3 regions of the Streptomyces sp. JK94 genome follow, and region 3 is predicted to be linked to each of the others. Evidence: riboswitches for the same ligand, from Rfam matches in the RefSeq annotation. Region 3 holds a riboswitch; each other region holds the start of a gene.
The links. A riboswitch is a leader RNA that binds a small molecule or an ion and turns the genes downstream of it on or off. The one in region 3 is predicted to bind cyclic di-AMP.
Positions count from the first base shown of each region.

Region 1: another riboswitch for cyclic di-AMP. It lies ahead of ACVV2G_RS20585 (transglycosylase family protein); the one in region 3 lies ahead of ACVV2G_RS06645 (M23 family metallopeptidase).
Region 2: another riboswitch for cyclic di-AMP. It lies ahead of ACVV2G_RS06360 (C40 family peptidase); the one in region 3 lies ahead of ACVV2G_RS06645 (M23 family metallopeptidase).

Region 1 covers NZ_JBSICH010000022.1:2,352-8,339, forward strand. Annotated here, with positions in the region: gene ACVV2G_RS20575 (FtsB family cell division protein) at 1-444, opposite strand, end outside; gene eno (phosphopyruvate hydratase) at 583-1,872, opposite strand; gene ACVV2G_RS20585 (transglycosylase family protein) at 2,155-2,895, opposite strand; cyclic di-AMP (ydaO/yuaA leader) riboswitch at 2,899-3,065, opposite strand; gene ACVV2G_RS20590 (transglycosylase family protein) at 3,247-4,290, opposite strand; gene ACVV2G_RS20595 (cytochrome P450 family protein) at 4,433-5,740, opposite strand; gene ACVV2G_RS20600 (nucleoside triphosphate pyrophosphohydrolase) at 5,919-5,988, opposite strand, start outside.
Region 2 covers NZ_JBSICH010000006.1:333,082-339,069, forward strand. Annotated here, with positions in the region: gene pcrA (DNA helicase PcrA) at 1-925, opposite strand, end outside; cyclic di-AMP (ydaO/yuaA leader) riboswitch at 1,157-1,334, shown strand; gene ACVV2G_RS06360 (C40 family peptidase) at 1,342-2,556, shown strand; gene ACVV2G_RS06365 (tellurite resistance/C4-dicarboxylate transporter family protein) at 2,584-3,597, shown strand; gene ACVV2G_RS06370 (hypothetical protein) at 3,575-3,928, opposite strand; gene ACVV2G_RS06375 (C40 family peptidase) at 4,257-5,315, shown strand; gene ACVV2G_RS06380 (LuxR C-terminal-related transcriptional regulator) at 5,332-5,988, opposite strand, start outside.
Region 3 covers NZ_JBSICH010000007.1:14,685-20,672, reverse strand. Annotated here, with positions in the region: gene ACVV2G_RS06660 (dihydrofolate reductase family protein) at 1-7, shown strand, start outside; tRNA gene ACVV2G_RS06655 (tRNA-Met) at 63-136, shown strand; gene ACVV2G_RS06650 (PP2C family protein-serine/threonine phosphatase) at 302-1,489, shown strand; cyclic di-AMP (ydaO/yuaA leader) riboswitch at 1,747-1,904, shown strand; gene ACVV2G_RS06645 (M23 family metallopeptidase) at 1,915-2,949, shown strand; gene ACVV2G_RS06640 (PrsW family intramembrane metalloprotease) at 3,224-4,561, opposite strand; gene trmB (tRNA (guanosine(46)-N7)-methyltransferase TrmB) at 4,572-5,507, opposite strand; gene lhgO (L-2-hydroxyglutarate oxidase) at 5,540-5,988, opposite strand, start outside.

The DNA of each region.
Region 1 (5,988 bases), on a different contig from region 3:
GTCCCAGACGTTCCGGTACCAGGGGCGGTCGGCCCCGCCGGCCTCGGCGCGGGCCTGCTTGGCGGCGTCCGGGTCGACGACGACGAACCCCGTCTCCCCCGGCATCACGTAGTGCAGCCGCAGCCGGACCTGCTGCTCGGCGTAGGCGTCGTCCTGCCAGCGCGCCTTGAGGTCGCGCAACTCCTCGACCCGGTCGCGGGTCTCCCGCTGCTCCCGCTGGAGACCGGCGATCTCGGCGCGCTGGGCGACGTACTGCCGTATCGGGTACGCGAGGGCCACGACGAGCGAACACAGCACCATCGCGAGCAGCGCGGCCCGGCCGGTCAGCCGGGAGCGACGGGCCTGGCGCTTGGTCTGCGAGCGGTAGACCCGGGCCGCGGTCTGCTCCCCGATGATCCGGATCCTGGTCGCGGTGGAGAAACGGTCCCGGTCCTTCACCGCCATGTCCCCGCCTCCCGTCCACCTTCATACGTCGTCATGCGCCGTCCTACGCGCGTACGTCCCCGCACACGGTACGGGACCGAGTACGGGGACGTACGTACGACGCCTCCTCTTGCGGGGCCGGGTCGGCCCTCGCCGCGCCTACTGGTTCGCGGAGCGGAACCGGGGGAACGCGCTGCGGCCGGCGTACACGGCGGCGTCGTCGAGGATCTCCTCGATGCGCAGCAGCTGGTTGTACTTGGCGACCCGCTCGGAGCGGGCCGGGGCGCCGGTCTTGATCTGGCCGCAGTTGGTGGCGACGGCCAGGTCGGCGATGGTGACGTCCTCGGTCTCGCCGGAGCGGTGGGACATCATGCACTTGAAGCCGTTGCGCTGGGCCAGCTCCACGGCGTCCAGGGTCTCGGTCAGCGAACCGATCTGGTTGACCTTGACCAGCAGGGCGTTGGCCGCGCCCTCCTCGATGCCGCGGGCCAGACGCTCCGGGTTGGTGACGAACAGGTCGTCACCGACGAGCTGGACCTTGTCACCGAGCCGGTCGGTGATGGTCTTCCAGCCCTCCCAGTCGTCCTCGAACAGCGGGTCCTCGATGGAGACCAGCGGGTACGCCTCGACCAGCTCGGCGTAGTAGTCGGTCATCTCGGCGGCCGTGCGCTCCTTGCCCTCGAAGGCGTAGGAGCCGTCCTTGTAGAACTCGGACGCGGCGACGTCGAGCGCCAGGGCGATCTGCTCGCCGGGGGTGTAGCCGGCCTCCTTGATCGCCTCGAGGATGAGGTCGAGGGCCTCGCGGTTGGAGCCGAGGTTCGGGGCGAAGCCGCCCTCGTCGCCGAGGCCGGTGGCCAGGCCCTTGTTCTTCAGGACCTTCTTGAGGGTGTGGTAGATCTCGGCGCCCCAGCGCAGGGCCTCGGAGAAGGACTCCGCGCCGATCGGGGCGATCATGAACTCCTGGATGTCCACGTTGGAGTCGGCGTGCGAGCCGCCGTTCAGGATGTTCATCATCGGCACCGGCAGCAGGTGCGCGTTCGGGCCGCCCAGGTAGCGGAAGAGCGGCAGGTCGCTGGCCTCGGACGCGGCGTGCGCGACGGCGAGCGAGACGCCGAGGATGGCGTTGGCGCCGAGCGAGCCCTTGTTGTCGGTGGCGTCCAGGTCGAACATGGCCTGGTCGATCAGGCGCTGCTCGGTGGCGTCGTAGCCGACCAGCTCCGGGCCGATCTGCTCGATGACGGCCAGGACGGCCTTCTCGACGCCCTTGCCCAGGTAACGGCCCGGGTCGCCGTCACGGAGTTCGATGGCCTCGAACGCACCGGTGGAGGCACCGGACGGAACGGCGGCACGACCCGTGCTGCCGTCGTCGAGGCCGACCTCGACCTCGACCGTGGGGTTGCCTCGGGAGTCCAGGATTTCCCGGGCTACGACGACGTCGATGGACGGCACGAGCATCTCCTTCTTCCATGTGACGCTTCGGTGTGACGCGCGGGCCCACGGGACCGCGGCGGCTCTGCGGGACCGAGCCTAACCGGCTCCGGACGATCGGCCAGCCGATCGCCCACCCGATGGACAGAACCGAGAGTAAATTGTTTCCGAACGGAACAAAGACGTTTCCGGAAACACGTGCGGATCCGGGGCGGAACCCCGGGACGGGGTGGGGACGTGAAAATCCCGTCCCGGTGCGTACGGGGGAATACGCACCGGGACGGGAGCAAGGGGGGCCGCTGCCTACTTCAGGTGCAGCTGCTGGCCCGGGTAGATGAGGTCGGCCTCGTCGACGATGTCGTCGTTCAGCTCGAACAGCTCGGCCCAGCCGCCCTTGACGTCGTGCTCCGCGGCGATCGAGCTGAGGGTGTCGCCCTTGACGACCTTGTACTCGCCGTCGCCCTTCTCGACCTTCTTGCCGGTCGGGGTGGTGACGGTCTTCTTCTCGGCCGGCTTCTCGGCGGCCGGGCGCTCGTCGGAACGCGAGGCCTTCTGCTCGGTGGAGCGGTCGGCGGTGGAGCCGCTGCTCTGGCTCTGCGAGCTGCCGGAGCTGCCGGAGGACTGCGCGGAGCCGCCGCCCTGACTCCCGGTGGAGCCGCCGCCGGTGTACGCGGCGCTCGACAGGCCGGTGCCGCAGACCGGCCAGGCACCCTTGCCCTGGCCCGCGAGCACCTTCTCGGCGATCTCGATCTGCTGCGCCTTGCTGGCCTGGTCGGCGGTCGAGGCGTACTGCGTGCCGCCGTAGCCGGCCCAGGTGGAGGCGGAGAACTGCAGGCCGCCGTAGTAACCGTTGCCGGTGTTGATGGACCAGTTGCCGCCGGACTCGCACTGGGCGACGGCGTCCCACTCGGACGCGGTGGCGGCGGAGGCGTTGCCGGCCGCCATCAGCGGGGCGGCGACGGCGGCACCGGTGACACCGGCGACGGCGATGACACGGGTGGCCTTGGACGGGCGGCGGTGCTTGCCCTTGCCGGAAAACAGCATGGTTGATCCCCTCACCGACGCCTGCGAGGTGAGCTGTCGGGTTCGGGCCGGTTGAGTTGCCCGGCCGGGTTCCTCGCGGAACTCGGCTCCACCCCTAGCCGCTCCGGCTCAACTGCCCGGTGCGGCACTTACCTTGGGTCCCCCGCTCCTGCCTGCGGCGCTTGCGCGACGACTGTTCCCGGACGGCCGCTGGCAGGATTCGGCGTTGCGGCAGCCGGGGCCCGCGATGGCGAGCGATCACGACCGTAGACACGCGCGCCGCGGATTTTCAAAGACGATCACGACTTCTGAGACCTATATCTCACGTGATCCAAAACGGACATACGGCTCGAACCGTGACGCGAACTCCCCCTACTTTTCACCCGATTCGCCCCCGACCGTGAGCGTCTGACCGGGCAGGATGTGGTCCGGGTCGGCGCCGACGACCTCCTCGTTGCCGGTGTAGAGCGAGCGCCATCCGCCGTCGACCCCAAGGGAGTCGGCGATGCCCCAGAGACTGTCGCCGGACCGCACGGTGTAGGACCCGTCCACGACCTCTCGCGCCTCTCCCTCACCGCGCGAGGCGTGCCGCCCCGACGGGTCGGACGCACGCTCGTCCACCGGGTTCTCGTCGGCATTGCCGCCGCGGTGCTTGCCCGCGCCGGACTCATCGGTCTCGGCGAGGGGTGAAGAAGCGTCACTCTGCCCGACCTTGTCCACTTCATCACCCTTGGTGGTGGGTGCGGAAGAGCTGCCGGAATCCTGTGGACCGAGACCCGCCGCGGAGTCGGACGAACCGGACCCGGCCGACTCGCTCCGGTCGGCCGACGAGGCGCCGGAGGTGGACGAGGGCGAGGCGGACGGCGACAGTCCGGGCCGCGGCTCCGATGTCCCGGACGAGCCGTCCGACTCCGGGGAACCGGTCAAACCGGACGGATCAGACGGATCGGCCGACGCGGGCGCGGTGGGGGCCGAGGAGGCGTCCGCGCCCTCCGACGAGCCGTCACCCGTCGCACCCGTGCCGCCGTCCGCGGCCCCCGGGGCGTTCCCGATGCCCGCGAGCGGCGCGCAGGTCGGCCAGGCGGCGACGCCCTGGTCCGCGCGCAGCTTCTCGGCGACTCTTATCTGCTGGGAGCGACTGGCCTGGTCGGCGCTCGGCGCGTATTCCAGGCCGCCGTACCGCTCCCAGTCGTCCTGCGACAGCTGCAGGCCGCCGTAGTACCCGTTGCCGCTGTTCTGGCTCCACGCGCCGCCGGTCTCGCACTCGGCGACCCGGTCCCAGTTCGTCCCGTCGACCGCGTGCGCGCCGGTGGCGCCGAGGAGCGGGATCGCGATGGCGGAGCCCGTCACTCCAGCGGCGACGACCAGGGCGGGAGCCTGGCGGGGGCGGCGGTGACGACCGTTCCCGGAGAGCATGCGACGACCTTTCACGAGACAGCGGGGACCGCGCGGCGGTGAGGCTCAGGGCCACGCTGATCCGTGAACGTATAGGCAGATGATCGCTTGTCACAAGTTCATGCCGCGCAGATCACGTGAAGATCACAAAGGTGAGGGCGTGTCATGTTTGCGGAGGTGACGTACCGTTCCGTTCCTCCGGTGCGACCGGGGTGAACGACACGGGCAGGGTGCGCAGGCCCCGCATGATGAGCCCTCCGCGCCAGCGCAGTTCCGCCGGATCCGCGGCGAGGCTCAGGTCCGGGAGGCGGGTGAGGAGGGTGGCGAGCGCGGTCTGCCCCTCCAGCCGGGCGAGCGGGGCGCCCAGGCAGTAGTGGATGCCGTGGCCGTACCCGAGGTGCTGGCTGTCCCGGCGGGAGAGGTCGAGCGTGTTCGGGTCCGCGAACCGCTCCGGGTCCCGGTCGGCGGCGGCGAGGACGACGAGAACGGGGTCGCCCGCCGCGACGTCCTGCCCGCCGAGGGACAGCGGCCGGGTGGCGAAACGCCAGGTGGCCATCTCCACCGGACCGTCGTAGCGCAGGAGTTCCTCCACGCCGGTCTCCAGCAGGGCGTGCTCCCCGGCGGCGAGGGACGTCTGCAGGCGGCCCCGCTGCTCGGGGTGGGTGAGCAGGGCGTACATGCCGTTGCCGATGAGGTTCACGGTGGTCTCGAACCCTGCGAAGAGCAGGATGAAGGCCATGGCGGCGGCCTCGTTCTCGGTGAGGTGCTCGCCGTGGTCGGAGGCGCGGATGAGGCCGGAGATGAGGTCCTCACCGGGGCCGGCCTCGGGCGGCAGCGCCGCGCGCTTGCGGTGGATGAGGTCGGCGAGGTAGCTCCGCATCTTCTTCACCGACCGCGCGACCCCGCCCCGCGGTCCCCCACCGTGACGGATCATCATGCCCGCCCAGTCCCGGAAGTCGTCCTGGTCCTCCCGGGGTACGCCGAGCAGGTCGCAGATGGCGTGGATGGGGAGGGGAAAGGCGAAGTCGTGGATGAGGTCGGCGCTGCCGGTGCCGGCGAACCGGTCGACGAGTCCGTCGGCCAGCTCCTGCACGCGGGGCGCGAACTCGGCCACGCGGCGCGGGGTGAAGGCCCTGCTGACCAGCCGGCGCAGCCGGGTGTGGTCGGGCGGGTCGATGTTCAGCAGGTGGGTCATCAGCTCGGCCTTCCGCTCCCCCGGAATGCCGGTCTTGCCCTTGGCGTGCGCGGACTCGTCGTGGTGGGCCGGGTTCTTGGACAGCCGAGGGTCGGCGAGCGCCTGCTTGGCGTCGGCGTACCGGGTCACCAGCCAGGCCTCCACGCCGCTGGGCAGCCGCGTCCGGTGCACGGGCGCGTGCTCGCGCAGCCAGGCGTACGCGGGGTAGGGGTCGCTCGCGAACTCCCAGGTGAAAAGCTCGGGGGTGGGACAGTCGGGCGTGGAGTGGTCGGTCACCCCTCGACCGTATCCGGGGCGGCGGGGGCGGCCGGGGTGCAGGTGCCTCTTCTCCGGGGCTCGGGCGCCGGGGGGCCGTTTCCCGGGGCTCCGTTTCCCGGGGCTCCGTTTCCCGGGGCTCCTCCGGTGTTCCCTCCCCGGTGCTCCTTTCCTCCGCCGGTACCGGACGGCATCGGCCTCAGCCCTCGGCGCCCTCCGCCTCCCTGATCGCGTCCCGGTACGCCCGGGCCGCCGCTCTCAGGGCCGCT
Region 2 (5,988 bases), on a different contig from region 3:
CGACGGGGTGCTCGGTGGTGCCGACCAGCTCGCGGACCAGGGAGTACTGGGCGTGGTTGGTGTCCTGGTACTCGTCGACCAGGACGTGCCGGAAGCGGCGGCGGTAGTGCTCGGCGACGTCCGGGAAGGCGCGGAGCAGGTTGACCGTCGTCATGATCAGGTCGTCGAAGTCGAGGGCGTTGGCCTCGCGCAGCCGCGACTGGTAGAGCGCGTACGCCTGGGCGAGCGTCTTCTCGAAGCCGTCGTTCGCCTGGGCGGCGAAGTCCTCCTCGTCGATCAGCTCGTTCTTCAGGTTCGAGATCTTGGCGCTGAAGGACTTCGGCGGGAACTTCTTCGGGTCGAGATCGAGGTCCCGGCAGACCAGGGCCATCAGGCGCTTGGAGTCGGCGGCGTCGTAGATCGAGAACGACGACGTGAAACCGAGCCTCTTCGACTCCCGGCGCAGGATGCGGACGCAGGCGCTGTGGAAGGTCATCACCCACATCGCGTTCGCGCGCGGGCCGACGAGCTGCTCGACGCGCTCCTTCATCTCGCCGGCGGCCTTGTTGGTGAAGGTGATCGCGAGGATCTGGCCGGGGTGGACGCTCCGCTCGGCCAGCAGGTGGGCGATGCGGTGGGTGAGGACGCGGGTCTTGCCGGACCCGGCGCCGGCCACGATGAGCAGTGGGGTGCCGGAGTGGACGACGGCGGCGCGCTGGTTCTCGTTCAGTCCCTCCAGGAGCGCGGCCGGGTCCAGGGCGGGGCGCGGGGCGCCGTCCCGGTAGTGGGTGTCGCGGTCCGGAGGCGTGTCGAACTTCCCGGCGAACAGATCGTGCGGCACCGCTTCCGGTGCGTGATCGTCCTCGGGCGGGGGCGGGGGCTCCTCCTCGTGACCGCGGGGGGTCTGGAGGCTCGCCAGGAAGCTGTCGTCAAAGAGGCTGCTCATCGCTCTCCGAGTCTAGGGCGCCCCACCGACAACCCGGCGCCACCCCGGAAAACGGCCGGTATCCCGGCTTCGGGCACGCCCTGCTGCGGGTCCTCGCACCAAGAGTGACGCCCGCACCGGAGGTCACGAAAATGTATCGGGCATATCACCCACCAACCTTCACAGCGGCCTCACGAGTTGGCTACGGTGCGGGCAGGCCGCACGGCCCCCTCCGGCGAACGTCGCCGGGCCGCGCGGCCTCCGCCGAGTCCGGCGTGCCCGCACGGCGCCCGGAGCCGGGGACCCAACCGAGCACCTTGGGGTGAATCGGCCGAACGCCCCCGACGGGGCGGACCCGCCGTAGGGCAACCCTTCCGAACCACCGCCCGAACCCGACAGCTAACCCGGTAGGCGGACGGTTGGAAGGAGTCGCCTCCTTGGCGTCGCACCGCAAGTCGCGTCCCACGGGTACGCGCGTCGCAGGCATACGGACCCCGGCCCTCGCCACGGCGGCCATCACCTCGGTGGCCCTGCTGTCCCAGACGGCCACCGCCGCCCCGTCGGACGACGGCAGGCCGAGCCTCGAAGAGGTCGAGAAGAAGGTCGACGACCTGTACCGCCAGGCGGGGTCGGCGACCGAGAAGTACAACGCGGCCAAGGAGAAGACGTCCAAGCAGCGCAAGCGCGTGGACACCCTCCTCGACGACGTCGCGAAGCGCACCCAGCGGCTCAACGAGGCGCGCGAGGAGCTGGGGTCCTTCGCCGCCGCCCAGTACCGCACGGGCTCCGCGATCCCGGAGACCGCGACCTTCCTGCTCGCGGACTCGCCGCAGGACTACGTCGACCGCGACCACCTGCTGGGCAGGCTCACCGACCGCCAGAAGGACGCGGTCGACGACTACGTCACCCAGCAGTCCGAGACGATGCAGAAGCGCCGCGAGGCCACCGAGAGCCTCGCGACGCTCACCGAGTCGCAGAACGACCTGCAGACGGCCAAGGCCACCGTCCAGCGGAAGCTCTCCACCGCGCGCGAGCTGCTGTCGGAGCTGACCGCCGAGGAGAAGGCCCGGCTCGCCGCGATCGAGAGGAAGAAGCAGGAGGAGGCCGCCCGCAAGGCCGCGGAGCTCGCGAGAGAGCAGGCCGAGGAGCGGGAACGGCAGGAACGGGCCGCCCAGCGGGAAAGCGGCACCGCCTCCGGTTCGTCGGGCTCCTCCGCCTCCGGCTCCTCCGGCTCGTCGGGGTCCTCCGGCGGCACCGGTACGTCGGATGCCACCCCGCCTGACGCCTCGTACGGCACCAAGGCCGAGAAGGCACTCGCCTTCGCCCGCGCCCAGATCGGCAAGCCGTACGTGTGGGGCGCCGCGGGCCCCGGCTCCTACGACTGCTCGGGCCTCACCCAGGCCGCCTGGAAGGCCGCGGACGTGACGCTGCCGCGTACCACCTACGACCAGGTGAACGCCGGCACGACCGTCCCGGTCTCCCAGGCGCAACCCGGCGACCTGGTCTTCTTCTACGACAACCTCGGCCACGTCGGCCTCTACATCGGCAACGGCATGATGATCCACGCCCCGAAGCCGGGCGCGTACGTCCGTGAGGAGTCGATCTTCTACGACGGCGAGTCGTCGGTCCACAGCGTGGTGCGCCCGGCCTGAGCCGCACGGCTCTCTAGCATCGGGCGCATGTCATCGGGCACCACCCCCCACCCTCTGCGCGCCTGGTGGGCGCAGCGTCCGCCGGCGGCCGGGGCCGCGGTGATGGCGACCGGCATCCTGTCGATCGGCCTGCACCTGACGGGCCACCAGCTCCTGTCCCGCGTCACCCTGGTCCTGGCCTGCGCGGCCTGGCTGACCCTGGCGGCGAACTTCGGCCACCTGCTGCTGGTCGAGCGCACGCGGTGGGTGACGCGGGCGGGGACGCCGGGCGCGCTCACCGCCGTCGCCGCGACGACCGTGCTCGGCACCCGCCTCTCCCTGCTCGGTTGGCCCGTCCCGGCGGCGGCCCTGCTGGTGCTGGCGGTACTGCTGTGGCCGGTTCTGCTGCTGGTGGTCGTACGGCGCCGGGGGCGCCGGATGCCGGGGGCGGTGTTCCTGGGCTGCGTGGCCACGGAGGGGCTCGCCGTGCTCGGCGCCACGCTCGCCGCCGCCACCTCGGCGCCCTGGCTGGCGTACGCGTCCCTGGTGCCGTTCTGGCTGGGGATCGTGCTGTACCTGATCGCGCTGTTCCGCTTCGACCTGCGGCAGGTGGCCCGGGGGAACGGGGACCACTGGCTGGCGGGCGGCGCGCTCGCCATCTCCGCGCTCGCCGGTGCCCAGCTGCTCGCGGCGGCCGGGACCGGCATGTACATGTGGAACGAGGACGACAGCGCCGTCCTGCACGACCTGACCGTCTTCCTGCTGGCCCTGGACCTGGCCTGGTACGCCGTGCTCCTCGCCGCCGAGATCGCCTGGCCCCGGGTCCGCTACGACGTGCGCCGCTGGTCGACCGCCTTTCCCCTCGGCATGACGGCGGCGGCGACCCTGTCCGTCGCCGCCGCCGTCGACGTCCCGTGGCTGGACGCCCCCGGTCGGGTGCTGCTGTGGATCGCGGTGGCCGCGTGGCTGGCGGTCGGGGCCGGGGCGGTCGTCCAGGCCCGGGCGGGGCTGCGGCCGGCGGGCGCGGACGGCGGGGAACTCAGGTCCACAGCACCGCGATGAAGACGTTCACGACGGTCAGCAGGCCCACCAGGCCGAACAGCGGTTTCTCCACCTTCTGGTCGTCGCGCTTCACGTAGACCAGGCCGAGGATCACGATCAGCACGGCGAGCTTCACGCCGATCTTGATGTTGTCGACGGAGTGGTCCTGGGCCTGGTGGAGACCGACCAGGGCCACTCCGGTCACCAGCATCGTCAGCGCCCCGTGCAGCATCGCCGGGATGAAGCGGGCCGTGCCCCGGCCCATCGCCTTCATCTGGGTCAGGAAGCCTCCGAGGAGCGCCGCGATACCGATGATGTGGAGACCGACGAAGAGGTGGATGAGTACGTCCATGAGGCCGGAGCCTAGCTACGGGCCCGGACACCCGCCGACACCGGACCGGCGGATGCGGGACGGGGCGGGGCCGTCCTCGCCGCACAGGCGCGCCGCATAACACCTCAGGCGCCTCCCCCGCCCCTGGAACGGCGTATCGGTCATCACTCTGCGTGAAGCAGACGGCCATGCGGGGGTTCCGCGGTCACGTAAGGCCATCGACTGGTCCGGTACCGACAGTTCCGCGCAACTCGGCGCCGTCGCTGCGCGCGCCCGCCTACCGTCCTCCCCGAGTGACCGGAACCGGCCGGCACGAGCGGATGACGAGTGCGGAAGGACGTGGGCTCCAGTGGCAGCGCACCGCAGGCCACGGCAGCAGCGCCCGGCGGGCGGCGGGGCGGCCCGCACGGCCGCCACGATCGCCCTGGCGGGCGCGGCCACCGCGACGGGCCTGGGCGGCGGGACCGGGCACGCCGATCCGCAGCCGGCACCGGCGCAGGTCAAGGCCAGGGTGGACGAGCTGTACCGGCAGGCGGAGGTCGCCACCGAGAAGTACAACGGCGTGCAGGAGAGGGCCGACGCCGCCGAGCGGCGCCTGGAGGATCTGCGGGACGAGGTCGCCCGCAAGGAGGACCGGCTGAACTCGGCGCGTGAGGCGCTGGGTTCGGTAGCCGCGGCCCAGTACCGCAGCGGCGGCCTCGACCCGGGTCTGCAACTCGCGCTCTCCGCCGACCCCGACCGGTATCTCGACGGCGCCGCCTTCGTCGCACGGGCGGGCAGCCGGCAGTCGGCCACCGTGGCCCTGGTGCGCGAGGAGCTGCGGGACGTGGAGCAGTTGCGCGCCGCCGCACGCGTCGAGGTGACCTCGCTGACGTCGCGGAGGGCCGAGCTGAAGCGTCACCGCGCGACCGTCACCGGCAAGCTGGAGGCGGCCCGCCGCCTGCTGTCCGGGCTGACGGCCGCGGAACGCGCCCGCCTCGGCCACGGCGCGGACGAGCGCGTCTCCCGCTCCCCGGCAGACCCCCGGACCGGCCTCTCCGCGGCGGCCCGGGCGCCCGGTTCCCGTGCCGCCGCGGCCGTCGCCTACGCCCACCAGAAGCTCGGCAGCCCTTACGTCTGGGGCGCCACCGGCCCCGACGCCTTCGACTGCTCGGGTCTCGTCCAGGCCGCCTACCGCGCCGCCGGTGTCTCCCTGCCCCGCACGAGCTACGCCCAGATCGACGCGGGCCGCCGCGTCGCACGCTCCGAACTGCTCCCCGGCGACCTGGTCTTCTTCTACTCCGGCATCAGTCACGTCGGTATCTACGTCGGCAACGGCCGGATGATCCACGCCCCGAACCCCTCGGCGCCGGTCCGCCTCGCCCCCGTCGACCAGATGCCGTTCGCGGGGGCGACGCGGGTGGTGTGACGCGCCGGGCCGGTGGTCAGACCAGCCGTCGCGCCGTCGCCCACCGGGTCAGCTCGTGGCGGTTGGACAGCTGGAGCTTGCGGAGCACCGCCGACACGTGGGACTCGACCGTCTTCACCGAGATGTACAGCTGCTTGGCGATCTCCTTGTACGCGTAACCGCGGGCGATCAGGCGCAGCACCTCCCGCTCGCGCTGGGTGAGGCGGTCCATGTCCTCGTCCACCGGCGGGGCGTCGGTCGAGGCGAACGCGTCGAGGACGAACCCGGCCAGCCTCGGGGAGAAGACGGCGTCGCCCTCCTGGACGCGGAAGACGGAGTCGACCAGGTCCGTACCGGTGATCGTCTTGGTCACGTACCCCCTCGCGCCGCCCCGGATCACGCCGATCACGTCCTCCGCCGCGTCCGAGACGGACAGCGCGAGGAAGCGGACGGGCTGCTCGGCGTCGCTCATCAGCGGAGCGCAGCGGCGCAGCACTTCGACCCCGCCGCCGCCCGGCAGGTGCACGTCGAGGAGCACCACTTCCGGCCGCGTCGCGGTGATGACGGTGACGGCCTGGTCGACGTCGGCTGCCTCGCCGACGACCTCGACCCCCGTCTGCGCGGTCTGGCCGATCTCGGCCTGGACGCCGGTGCGGAACATGCGGTGGTCGTCGACGAGCACCACGCGCACGTG
Region 3 (5,988 bases):
GGGGTAGCGGGACACGGATGTGCATTCAGCCCCCCGGATGACGTACAGTGGAGACACAACGGCGCGGGGTGGAGCAGCTCGGTAGCTCGCTGGGCTCATAACCCAGAGGTCGCAGGTTCAAATCCTGTCCCCGCTACTGAAGACCGAAGGCCGGAATCCTTGAGGATTCCGGCCTTCGGTGCGTTCACCCGGTCGGCCCTCACGGCTCGCCGCCCGCCCCCGCTCCGGGAAACCTGGAGGCGGGACGACAAACGGCGCGGACGTTCGGGGTGGCGGGAGACGAGTGGTGCGGCCAGGTGACGTGGACGACGAGGGAGCGTACGCCAGGGCCGGCGGCCGGCTCCCCGGCGATCCCGTGCCCGACCCGGGCCTCGGACACCGGGCGCAGCCGGCGCCGTCCACCGGGACCGGGCGCCGGCGGCGGATACCGTACGGGCGGACCCTGGTGCGCCTGCTCCCCGTGCTGCTGATCGTCGTCGCCGTCCTGTACGACATCTTCACCCCGAGGTACTTCACGGCCGGTCCCCTCTACACGGCCGCGCCCCTGGTCGCCGCCCCGGTCTACTCACGGCGCGGTACGGCGCTCACCGGTGTCGCCGTGGTCGCCGCCGTCGTCGGGCTGCAACTGAGCAAGGGCGTCGCCCACTACGTGGACTCCCTCACCGAACTGATCACCATCGCGACGGTCGCCGCACTCGCCGTCCTCGTCAACGCCTTCGTCCGCCGCACCGGGGAGCGCCTCGTCACCGTCCGCGAGATCGCCGAGGCCGCCCAGCGCGCCGTGCTGCCCGAGCCCGCCGACCGGATCGGCGGCTTCGAGATCGCCGCCTGCTACGAGGCCGCGCAGGCGGACGCCTTCATCGGCGGCGACCTGTACGCGGTGCAGGACAGCTCACGGGGCGTGCGGCTCATCGTCGGGGACGTGCGCGGCAAGGGCATGGGCGCGGTGGCCGCCGTCGCCGTCGTGATCGGCGCCTTCCGGGAGGCCGCCGAGCAGGAGGCGAGCCTGGAAGCGGTGGCACAGCGCCTGGAGCGGGCGCTGGCGCGCGAGGGCACCCGGCGCGGCGGGCTGGACGCCTTCGAGGGGTTCACCACCGCCGTACTCGCCGAACTCCCGCACGGCGACGGGGTCGTCCGCATCGTCAACCGCGGTCACCCGCCCCCGCTGCTGCTGTACGCCGACGGCACCCTGCGCCCGCTGCCCGCCCGGGAGTCGGCGCTGCCGCTCGGCATGGGCGAGCTGGGCGTGTGGCCCGACCGGGCGCAGGAGGACGTCTTCCCCGGCGGGGCCACCCTGCTGCTGTACACCGACGGACTGTCGGAAGCCCGGGACGCCCGGGGCGAGTTCTACGATCCGCAGGAGCGGCTGGCCGGCTGCGCCTTCCGGCATCCGGGGGAACTGCTCGACGCCCTGGCCGAGGACGTGCGCCGGCACTCCGGGGGCGGGATGGCGGACGACATGGCGCTGCTCGCCGTACGGCGTCCCTGAGACGACGACCTTGATCGTTGTCACGAGCGGTGACGTGACGACCCCCCTCCGCGTAACAACTGACACACCATCAGAAACTCGTGGCGTGAAGGGGAATACCGAGGGCGGGTCAACTCGCCCGGTTTTCACCGGTCGTGAGGTGTACGTCACGGCCGGATCCGTTAACGATCAAGAGGAACGGCTTGGAATCCGAGCCCCGCGTCTATTAACGTTCGATAACGCAGCGCGGTCGTCCCAGCCGTCACAGAAGGCGGCTCCGTGCGCACGCGCCGAATCCCGCAAGGGAACCGGGGAACCACCACATTGGGGTGAATCGGGCGTATGACGCCGTGGAGACACGGCGGGTATACGCGCGTAGGAGACCTTCCTGCTCCGAACCCGTCAGCTAACCCGGTAGGCGAAAGGAAGGAAAGGAGTACGCCCACGTGGCGTCCAACCGGCCTGCCCCCGAGGCCCCGTTCGTGCCGAGCACGCACGACACCGACACCTTCGGTCACGACCGTCACCGCACCGAAGAGGGCCCTTGGGAGGAGTGGAATCCCACCGCGGAATCCATCCGCCCCGTCCGTGGCCGGCACCGCGTGGCCAAGCAGCGCGGCGGACTCGCCCGCAGCTCCACCGTCCTCGGCGTCGGTGTCATAGCCGCCGTCGGAGCGGGCGGCATGGCCAGCGCGCAGACCGGCAAGCCGCCGGTCTCGATCTCCATGCCGGACCTGCCCAACGTCGGTTCGCTCATCGCCGACGAGGAGGAGCCGGAGCCCGAGGGCTCCGCCACCCCGCTCAGCGGCATCGGCGCGACCGCGACCGCCGACACCGCGCAGGGCACCACCGACGCCGGTGAGACGCTGCGGGCCCGGATCATGGCGCAGGCCGAGCAGCAGCAGGCCCAGGTCGAGACCAAGGCCGCGGCCGAGGCCGCGGCAGCCGCCGAGAAGAAGGCGGCGGAAGCAGCCGCCAAGGCGGAGAAGGAGGCCGAGGCCGAGGCCGCCGCCGCCAAGAAGAAGGCGGAGGAGGAGGCCGCGAAGAAGGCCGAGGCCGAGCGGCTCGCGAAGCTGGCCGAGCAGTACACGCTGCCGACCTCCTCGTACACCATCTCCTCCAGCTTCGGCCAGGCCGGCGCCTACTGGTCCTCCGGCTACCACACCGGCCTCGACTTCGCCGCCCCCACGGGCACGCTGCTCAAGGCGGTCCACAGCGGCACCATCACGTCCGCCGGCTACGAGGGCTCGTACGGCTACAAGACGGTGCTCACCCTCGACGACGGCACGGAGATCTGGTACGCCCACCAGTCGTCCATCAGCGTCAGCGTCGGCCAGAAGGTCAACACCGGTGACGTCATCGGCCGCGTCGGCGCCACCGGCAACGTCACGGGCGCCCACCTCCACATGGAGGTCCACACCGCCGACGGCGGCGGGATCGACCCGATGGCCTGGCTGCAGAGCAAGGGCCTGACCCCCTGACCGGACCCTTTCACGGCCCCAAGGGCCCCCGGCGGTCCTGACGGCGACCCCCCGACGTCAGGGCTGCCGGTTCGCGCGTGCCGCACCCGCTTCCATGCCCCTGCGGACCCGCCGCGTTCGCTGACGCGGGACGCGACTTCTCCGCGGGCCGACGGCGGCCGTGGTGACGTCGTCCTCGCCACCGGGGCCGACCGGTCCTCCGAGTACCCGGGTCCGTCCGCCCTGAACATCGAGGACGGTCGTCGGCAGCCGAGGACGCCCTGGACGCGGAGGCCTACGGCCGGTAGGGGCCGGGCGGGGCGTACGGGAGGTACTGGGGGGTGGGGTACCACGCCGGAGCCAGGGGGGCGTGGCCGTAGGGGCCGTGGCCGGGGTACGGGCCGGGGCCGTACCCGGGCGGGCGCGGCACGGGCGGTGCCGTGGCCCGGGCCGCGTGGTCCAGGGCCGGGCGGGCCGCCCCGCGCCGGTGCCACAGGGCCTCCAGCAGCTCCCGCTCCCGTACGGCGAAGTCGGCGCCCGCCCCGCCCCGGCGCCCCCGTTGCCGCAGGAACGCCAGCGAGGTCGCGTACGCCTCGTACCGGGCCACCGCCCGTGCCGCCTCCTTCCCGGCGTACCGGCGGGCGTGCCGGCGGGCGATGCGGCGGGCGCGCATCGAACCGAGCGCGTACGGCTCCGCGGGCGACAGCCACCCGGCCAGGACGTACACGGGCAGCTCGGTGCGCACGGAGCGCAGTTCGCGTTGCCGGGCCCGGATCACCAGCCAGGTCAGCAGGCCGAAGGCCGGGACCATGAACGCCGCGTACACGGCGAAGAAGCCGTACTCGCCGAAGGCGGCCGAACCGTTCCACAGCGCGTGCGTGCCCATCGCGAGCAGCAGGCCGGTCAGGGGGAGCAGGGCACGGCGTGGGCGGTCGCGGCCCGTGGTGAGCGCGGCGAGGCCGAAGCCGATGCCGGTGAGCACGGTGAAGAGCGGATGGGCGAACGGCGACATCACGATGCGGACGAAGAAGGTCGCCGCGGTGACGGACGCGATGCCGCCGCCGGTGAGCTGGTCGGTGCCGAAGGCGTTGCCCAGGTAGAGGATGTTCTCGGTGAAGGCGAACCCGGTGGCGGTGACGCCGGCTGTGACCACGCCGTCGACGATGCCGCTGAAGTCGCGCCTGCGGAAGACGAAGACCAGGAGGACGGCGGCGGCCTTGGCGGACTCCTCGACGACCGGGGCTATCACCGTGGCTCCCAGGGTGTCCGCGCCGGACGGGTCCGCGGTGGCGGTCGCTATCCATCTCGTCGCGAAGCTGTTGGCGACGATCGCGATCAGCGCCGCCGCGCAGGCGCCCCAGGCGAAGCAGAACAGCAGGTTCCGCCAGGGGCCGGGCTCGACCCGGTCCAGCCAGCGGAACGCGGCGATGAGCAGGGGCACGGGGAGGACCGCGAGGCCGAGCCCCACCAGGAACCCCTGGGTGCCGGTCTGTTCGCGCACCAGGGCCAGGATCACCAGACCCGAGAGCGCGAGCAGGGTGACCAGCGCGCCGTAGCGGACCCAGGGGTGCTGCCACCAGTGCGGACGCGGACGTGTGGGCGGACGCGTCGGGTACGGGGGACAGGTGGCCACGGCATGGACCCTAACCGGTGGGGGGCCGCCGCTCCTCGTGCCGGCCCCGGTGCCGTTCCCCGTACTGTTCCGTGTGCTGAACGCGGTGCTGTTCCGGGCGCTGGTCGCCGGGTGCCGCGGGGTGCGGCGCGAGGTGCTGTACGCGGCGGAAGAGCAGGTCGTTCACCACATGCCCCTTGTCCAGTCCCTGGCCCTCGAAACGGGTCAGCGGCCGGTGCGCGGGACGCGGCGCGAAGCCACCGTCCGGCACGGTGTTCTCGAAGCCGGGGTGCGCGGTGAGCACCTCCAGCATCTGCTCGGCGTACGGCTCCCAGTCGGTGGCGCAGTGCACGACGGCCCCCGGCGCCAGCCGCGTCGCGGCCAGGGTGAGGAACTCCGGCTGGATCAGGCGGCGCTTGTGGTGCCGCTTCTTGGGCCAGGGGTCGGGGAAGTAGACGCGCAGCCCGGCGAGGGAGCCGGGGGCGAGCATCTCGCGCAGGAGGATGATCGCGTCGCCGTTGCCCACCCGGATGTTGGACAGGCCCTGGCGCTCCGCGAGAGCCAGCAGGTTGCCCTGGCCGGGGGTGTGGACGTCCACGGCGAGGAGGTTGGTGTCCGGGTCGGCGGCGGCCATCCGGGCGGTGGCCTCGCCCATGCCGAAACCGATCTCCAGGACGACGGGGCGGTCGTTCCCGAACAGCTCGGGGAGGTCGACGACCCGCTGCCCGTCGACGTCCAGCCCCCACGTCGGCCACAGCCGCTGCAGGGCGTCCGCCTGCCCGGTGGTCACCCGGCTGCGCCGAGGCTGGAAACTCCGGATCCGCCGCTCGAAGTGCGACCCGGCCGGGTCGGCCTTCGGACCGTCCGGGAAACGGGGCTCGCCCTTGGCACGGGCGTGCCCCGGGGAGGCGCCGGCATGGGGGGCGGCTGGCTGGGGAGCGTCGGAAGCGCTGCGGAAATCAGACACAGTGCACCCGATTTTACGGTCGGTCGCCCGGGTCACGCGCCTCCGAGCACGGCCAGGGCCCTGCGGCCGACCTCCCGGCCGATCGGCAGCGCCGCCGTCGCCGCGGGGGACGGCGCGTTCAGCACGTGGACGGCGTGGGCGCCCTCGCGGATGAGGAAGTCGTCCACCAGCGTCCCGTCCGCGAGCACCGCCTGCGCCCGCACCCCGGCCGGCGCCGGCACCAGGTCGTCCTCCGTGACGCCGGGCAGCAGCCTGCGTACGGCGGTGGTGAACGCCCTTTTGGACAGTGACCGGCGCAGCTCGCCCGCTCCGTACCTCCAGTGCCGCCGGGCTATGTGCCACGAGCCCGGCCAGGCCAGCGTCCCGCCCAGCTCGCCGGGCCGCACCACGCCCCACCCGTACCCCTCCCGGGCCAGCGCCGGCACCGCGTTGGGCCCGACGTGGACGCCCCCGTCGATGCCGCGGGTCAGATGCACCCCGA